Regions from separate parts of the Variovorax humicola genome, predicted to be linked through region 1. Evidence: riboswitches for the same ligand, from Rfam matches in the RefSeq annotation. Region 1 holds a riboswitch; the other holds the start of a gene.
The links. A riboswitch is a leader RNA that binds a small molecule or an ion and turns the genes downstream of it on or off. The one in region 1 is predicted to bind glycine.

Region 1 (3,402 bases):
CGACCAGCGCATCGCGCACCGGGCCCGGGCGGTCGTCGAATTCGGTGGCGCCGCTGATGTAGATGCAGCCCGAGTCGATCTCGACCGAGGTGCGCTTCATCCAGTTGTCGAACATCGCGCGCAGACGGGGCAGTCCGCGCGGCGCCGACATCGCGGCATAGAACACTTCCTGCTCGAAGCGCGAGTGATACTCGCGGACCACGGAGATCTGCAACTCTTCGCGCGAACCGAAGTGGGCGAACACGCCCGATTTGCTCATCTGCGTGAGTTCGGCCACGGCGCCGATCGACAAGCCCTCGAGCCCGATCTGCGCGGCCAGGTTCAGCGCGGCGTCGACGATGGCAGCCTTGGTTTGCTGGCCCTTCAGGGCGGAGCGCGAGGACTTGGCCGAGGCGGCGGAGATGGGCATGGGCGGCAATTAATAATACGAACGGTCGTGCTATTTTGTAGTGGATTCGTTTCGAAGAGAAGCGCAAAGACCCACTAGATTACCGGGCTATTGGGCGTCGAAGGCGAATTTCTGGCGTCGTTTCGCATCACCAATGGCCACAAGCAAAGGCGCCGATTTCATCGGCAGCAAGGCGTTGCACCGGGTGAGCCGCGATCGCTCCGGCAAGGCTGCTCGGGCCTTGCTCGTCGAGATCCTTTTCACCGAAGTAAGTGGATCAGATCAAGAAAGTCTGCGCCAGTCGGACCCAATAGGCCGCCCCCAGCGGCAAGGCTCGGTCGTTGAAGTCGAAGCGCGGGGTGTGGAACAGGCAGCCTCCATCCTCGCCGGTCCCGTTGCCCAGCACCATGTAGGCGCCGGGAACTGCCTGCAGCATGTAGGCGAAGTCTTCGCTGCCCATGGTGGGCATCCGTTCGCGGACCTTGTCGGCACCCAGCAGGTCCACCGCCACCCCCCGAGCGAACGCGGTCTCGTCCGCATGGCTGACCAGCACCGGATACTGCTGGCGGTAGTCGACCTCGCACTTCAGGCCATAGCTGTCGGCCTGCGCGTGCACGAACGCCTGCAGCCGCCGTTCGATCTGCGCGCGCACCGCGGGGTCGAGCGCACGCACGCCGATCTTGAGCACGGCCTGTTCGGGCACGATGTTGTAGACCTCGCCCGCCTGCATCGCCCCCACGGTGACGACGGCGGCCTGGTGTGCGCTGATTTCGCGTGAAACGAGGCTCTGCAGGCCCAGCACGATGCTCGCCGCGCACTGCATCGGATCCACGCCCTGATGCGGTAGCGCGGCGCTGGGGATCCTTTGCTTCTGGACCCTGCAGATAGTGAGCGCTGCTCTTTCACCAAGCTCTAACCATGGAGCGACCCTTTGAAGGCTGGATCACGTCGCCGGCAAAGCGCGGCAGATGGCTTCACAGGGACGCTTCTTGAATAGGGCACGATAGGCTGCGGTCATGGGTTGCAGCGCCAGGACGGTCGCGCCATCGTTGCGCCGTGTGTTGATCACCAGTGCATTGGCACCGGTTTCCCAGGCGGCCAGACTCGTCAGGCCCAACACCCACAATGCGCTCGCCGCGCCGGTGTCTCCAAGTCTTTCGCACAAGTCGCAGCCGACCTTCACGTTGAACAATTGCCGGCATTGACTCGCCGATCGCGCCAGACCTGGGCCCGCACTGAGCTTCGCGTGGTAGCGCAGGGACAGATCAAGGTCAAAGTGGCAGGCTTCAATTGCTTCCAGTTGCCGCCTTGGCACGTCCGAAACTAGAATCGCCGATTGCAGGAGAGCGAGCGACCGCGGTCGCTCCACCGAAGGCGCAAACTCCCATGAACGCTCAGGTCGGCCCCGTGGCCATGTACTGCATCCATCGATATCGCCGTCTGGAGAGCCATCAGGCCCACGCCTGATGCACCGAAGGAGCAACACCCTGGCGGGCGCCAAGGTCGAAACTCTCAGGTACCAAGGACAGGGGGAGCGGCTTTTGAAATCACTTTCAAAGGACCTCTCATGCGCGTGATCGTATTGGGCGCCGGCTTGCTCGGCGTCACCTCGGCCTATTACCTCCAGAAGCTCGGCCACGAAGTCACCGTGGTCGACCGCCAGGCCACACCGGCCGCTGAAACCAGCTTTGCCAACGGCGGCCAGATCTCCGTCAGCCACGCCGAGCCGTGGGCCAACCCAAGCGCGCCGATCAAGGTGTTGCAATGGCTGGGCAAGGAAGACGCGCCCCTCCTGTTTCGCATCCGTGCCGACATGCGGCAGTGGATGTGGGGCTTGCAGTTCCTGCGCGAATGCACGCCGGCGCGCACCCGGCACAACATCGAGCAGATCGTGCGCCTTGGCACCTACAGCCGCAGCATGCTGCAGGAACTGCGTCGCGAAACCGGCCTCGGCTACGACCAGCGCACGCAGGGCATCCTGCATTTCTACACGACGCAAAAAGAGTTCGATGGCGCCTTGAAGCCGGCCGAGCAAATGCGCGCATTGGGCTGCGAACGTGTCGTCATATCCGCCGACGAAGCGGTAAAGCTCGAGCCGGCATTGGCACACATCCGTCCGCAACTCGCCGGCGCCACCTACACGGCCGAAGACGAATCGGGCGACGCCAACCGATTTGCGCGCGAACTGGTCAAGCTCTGCGAAGTGGGCGGCGTGAAATTCCTGATGAGCCACACCGTGACCGCGATCCGCGAAGCCGGCGGCAACATCGAGCACGTCGAAGCCACTGACATCGAGGGCCGCTTCCAGCGCCTGCAGGCGGACGCGTATGTGATGGCGATGGGCTCGTTGAGCCCCATCTATGCCAAGCCGCTGGGCATCGACTTGCCGATCTATCCGGCCAAGGGCTATTCGGTGACGCTGCCGGTAAAGGATGCGTCGAAGGCGTACCAGGTCTCGCTGACCGATGACGAGTTCAAGCTCGTGTTCTCGCGCTACACCTCGGAAGACGGCCGCGGCGACCGCATGCGCATTGCCGGCACGGCCGAGCTCAACGGCTACGACCGCGACCTGAACCGCGTCCGTTGCGAGGCGATCGTGCGGCGCGTGGAACAACTCTTCCCGGGCGCCGGCGACACAACGCGCGCCCAGTTCTGGACCGGCCTGCGCCCCGCAACGCCCAGCAACGTGCCAATGATCGGCAAGACGCGCCTGCCCAACTTCTTCCTGAACACCGGCCACGGCACACTGGGCTGGACGCATGCGTGCGGCTCGGGCAAGTCGATCGCGCACATCGTGAGCGGGCTCGCACCGGAAGTCGATTTCGCGTTTCAACGGTAACCCCCCGAAGCGCCTGCGGCGCCTCCCCCCGAGGGGGCGCACCCGGCGGCCCGGCGAAGCCGGCTCCGCGGGTGCCCACGAACTGCCCTCGCCCTGCCGCATCGGTCTCATGCGTCGCGGGTCACGCGATAGCGTGGTGGAAAACCGATGTGCGCCCAGACGTCAAATCAGGCGC
Region 2 (3,402 bases), on a different contig from region 1:
CGCTATGACATCGCTTTGAGCTGGCTGGACAGGAGAGCAACGAATGCAAATCGTGATCACCGGCGGTGCTGGCTTTCTGGGCGTGCGCCTGGCGCGCAGGCTGCTGGCGAAAGGCGCAATCGGGGTCGGCGGCGGCAAGGAACATCGCATCGGCATGATCACGCTGGTCGACCGCGTGCATCCGCCGCGCGACCTGGCCGACCATCCCCGGGTCAACCTGATCGTCGGCGACCTGTGCGAGTTGCTGGCCCCGGACAGTCCACAGCGGGCGCTGCCGCCAGAGACGGCGGTGGTCTTCCATCTGGCGGCCGCCGTCAGCGGCGAATCCGAGAAAGATTTCGAACTCGGCATGCGCAGCAATTTCCTGGGGACCTATGCGCTGCTGGAAGCCTGCCGCGCCCAGCACACCCGGCCGCTGGTCGTGTTCGCGAGTTCCCTGGCCGTGTTCGGCGCGCCGCTGCCCCATGTCATCGAGGACGATACGCTGCCCACGCCCCAGACCAGCTACGGCACCCAGAAGTTCATCGGCGAGCAACTCATGGCCGACTATGGGCGCAAGGGCTTCATCCACGCGCGCAGCGTTCGCCTCATGACGGTGTGCGTGCGGCCGGGCGAACCCGATGGCGCGGCGTCGGATTTTCTCAGCGGCATGTTCCGCGAGCCGCTGGCCGGCCGGCCAGCCCGTTGCCTGGTGCCGCCTGACACGCTGGTGGCAATCTCGTCTCCCGCGCGCGCCATCGAGGGGCTTGTTTGCGCCGCGAGCGCGCCACACGGCAAATGGGGACCCCGCACCGCCGTCAACCTGCCGTCACTGTGTGCCAGCGTGGACGAAATGGTGCAGGCGCTGTATCGCATCGGTGGTTCAGCCGCAATCGACCTGCTCGATATCCGGCCTGACCGCGATGTCAGCGAAATCATCAGCGGCTGGCCGGGCCGCTTCGAATGGGTGCGCGCACGCGAGCTGGGCCTGTACGCCGACGAGAGCATCGAAGCCATCGTGCGCGACTACGTCCGTGAAAATCCCGAAGCGGTGAAGCTCGCCGTCGCGGCCTGACAGTAGAATTCCGGCGGTCAGGAGAGCGCCTCGGTTGCCGGGGCCGCCGAAGGCGCAGGCCCCCGAAAAAGCACGGGTCCGAACGCTCAGGCAAAAGGACTGACGAGGCGCCCGCTCCAATGGGCGTTTTCTTGCTGGAGAGAGGCCGCGCAACCAGGCGGTCCACCGAAGGAGCAAACCCCGATCGTGGGGCGAATCTCTCAGGTAAAGCGGACAGCAGGAGTGGCCCGTGGCATTGCCATGGAACTCGACTGCCCCACTGGAACAAAGCCTCATGGCCACTCCATCCGACACCGCCGCAGTACTCCTCAAGACGCCGCTGCATGCCCTCCATGCCGAACTCGGCGGCCGCATGGTGCCCTTCGCGGGCTACTCGATGCCGGTGCAATACCCGACCGGCCTGATGGCCGAGCACAAGCACACGCGCGAAGCCGCCGGCTTGTTCGATATTTCACACATGGGGCAGCTGCGGCTTGTCGGTCCGGAAGCAGCGGCGGCCTTCGAAACGCTGATGCCGGTCGACGTGATCGGACTGGCGCAGGGCAGGCAGCGCTACGGCCTGCTGCTGGACGACAACGGCGGAATCCTCGATGACCTGATGTTCTTCAACGAGGGCGACGACTCGATCTTCGTGATCGTGAACGGGGCCTGCAAGGCGGCTGACATCGCCTACATCACGGCCAGGATCGGCACACGGTGCGAGGTGCGGCCGCTGCCGGACCACGCGCTGATGGCGTTGCAAGGCCCGCAGGCGGCGGCGACGCTGGCGCGCCTGTCCCCGGGCGTCGAGCGCTTCGTTTTCATGACCGGAGGCTCGGTGCGGATCGGCTCGATCCCGGCTTTCGTGACCCGCAGCGGCTATACCGGGGAAGACGGATTCGAAATCTCGGTCGCCGCAAGCGATGCCGACGCCCTCGCCCGCCTGCTGCTTGCGCAACCCGAGGTCAAGCCCATCGGCCTCGGCGCGCGCAACTCGCTGCGCCTCGAAGCCGGCCTGTGCCTCTACGGCAGCGACATCGACACCACCACCACGCCGGTCGAAGCCTCGCTCAACTGGGCCATGCAGAAGGTGCGCCGGCCCGGTGGCGCGCGCCCGGGCGGCTTTCCGGGGGCGGACAAGATCCTGGCGCAGTTGGCGGTGGCGGCCGACCTGGCCGGACACGTCGACCAGAAAACGCTCACCCGCAAGCGCGTCGGCCTGGTGGCGCTGGAGCGTGTGCCGGTTCGCGACGGCACCGAGCTGCAATCCTTCGAGGGCCACGCCATCGGCAGGGTGACCAGCGGCCTGCTGGGCCCGACGGCCGACCGCCCGATCGCGATGGCCTACGTGGCCACGGCCTTCTCCGAACCCGGCACCCGCATCCAGGCCATCGTGCGCGGCAAGCCCGTGCCGATGGAAGTGACCACCATGCCCTTCGTGCCGACCCGCTACTACCGCGGCTGATCTTCTTTCTTGCTTTTCTCAGGAGCTTTCATGACTGTCAAATACACCAAGGACCACGAGTGGGTCCAGTCCACCGGCGGTGATGCCGCCACCGTCGGCATCACCGTGCATGCACAGGATGCGCTGGGCGACGTGGTGTTCGTCGACCTGCCCGAAGTCGGCAAGACCTATGCACAAGGCGAAGTGGCCGGCGTGGTCGAGTCGGTCAAGGCCGCGGCCGATGTCTTCATGCCCGTGTCCGGTGAAATCTCCGAAGTGAACGAGGCGCTGCGCGCCGACCCTTCGCTCGCCAACAGCGACCCGCTCGCGGCCGGCTGGTTCTTCAAGGTCAAGCTCAGCGATGCCCTGCAACTCGATGCGCTGATGGACGCCACCAGCTACGAGAAATTCTCCGCCGAGGCTTGATCGACCGCCGTGATGTCCAACGCCCTCCCCACCCTGCGTCAACTCGAGAACGCCGATGAGTTCGTCGCGCGCCACATCGGCATCGAACCGGCCGATGAGGCGCGCATGCTGCCCGTCATCGGCCACGCCACCCGAGCGGAGTTGATCGACGGCATCGTGCCGCCGGCCATTCGTCGCTCGGCGCCGATGGACCTGCCGCCCGCGACCACCGAAGCAGCCGCGCTGGCCGAACTGAAAGCCATTGCCGCGAAGAACAAGGTCGCGCGCAACTTCATCGGCCAGGGCTACTACGGGACGCACACGCCGGGCGTGATCCTGCGCAACATCCTCGAGAACCCGGCCTGGTACACCGCCTACACGCCATACCAGGCCGAGATCTCGCAGGGCCGCATGGAGGCGCTGCTGAACTTCCAGACGATGGTCTGCGATCTCACCGGCATGGCCATCGCCAACGCCTCGATGCTCGATGAAGCCACGGCTGCGGCCGAGGCCATGACGC

Region 2: another riboswitch for glycine. It lies ahead of gcvT (glycine cleavage system aminomethyltransferase GcvT); the one in region 1 lies ahead of WKW80_RS18375 (D-amino acid dehydrogenase).

Annotation. Positions count from the first base shown of each region.
Region 1 covers NZ_JBBKZV010000011.1:14,117-17,518, forward strand. The annotation lists gene WKW80_RS18360 (TetR/AcrR family transcriptional regulator) at 1-409, opposite strand, end outside; gene WKW80_RS18365 (M20/M25/M40 family metallo-hydrolase) at 666-1,274, opposite strand; gene WKW80_RS18370 (hypothetical protein) at 1,332-1,757, opposite strand; glycine riboswitch at 1,819-1,927, shown strand; gene WKW80_RS18375 (D-amino acid dehydrogenase) at 1,956-3,227, shown strand.
Region 2 covers NZ_JBBKZV010000040.1:24,747-28,148, reverse strand. The annotation lists gene denD (D-erythronate dehydrogenase) at 44-1,054, shown strand; glycine riboswitch at 1,063-1,166, shown strand; glycine riboswitch at 1,179-1,281, shown strand; gene gcvT (glycine cleavage system aminomethyltransferase GcvT) at 1,329-2,498, shown strand; gene gcvH (glycine cleavage system protein GcvH) at 2,529-2,903, shown strand; gene gcvP (aminomethyl-transferring glycine dehydrogenase) at 2,916-3,402, shown strand, end outside.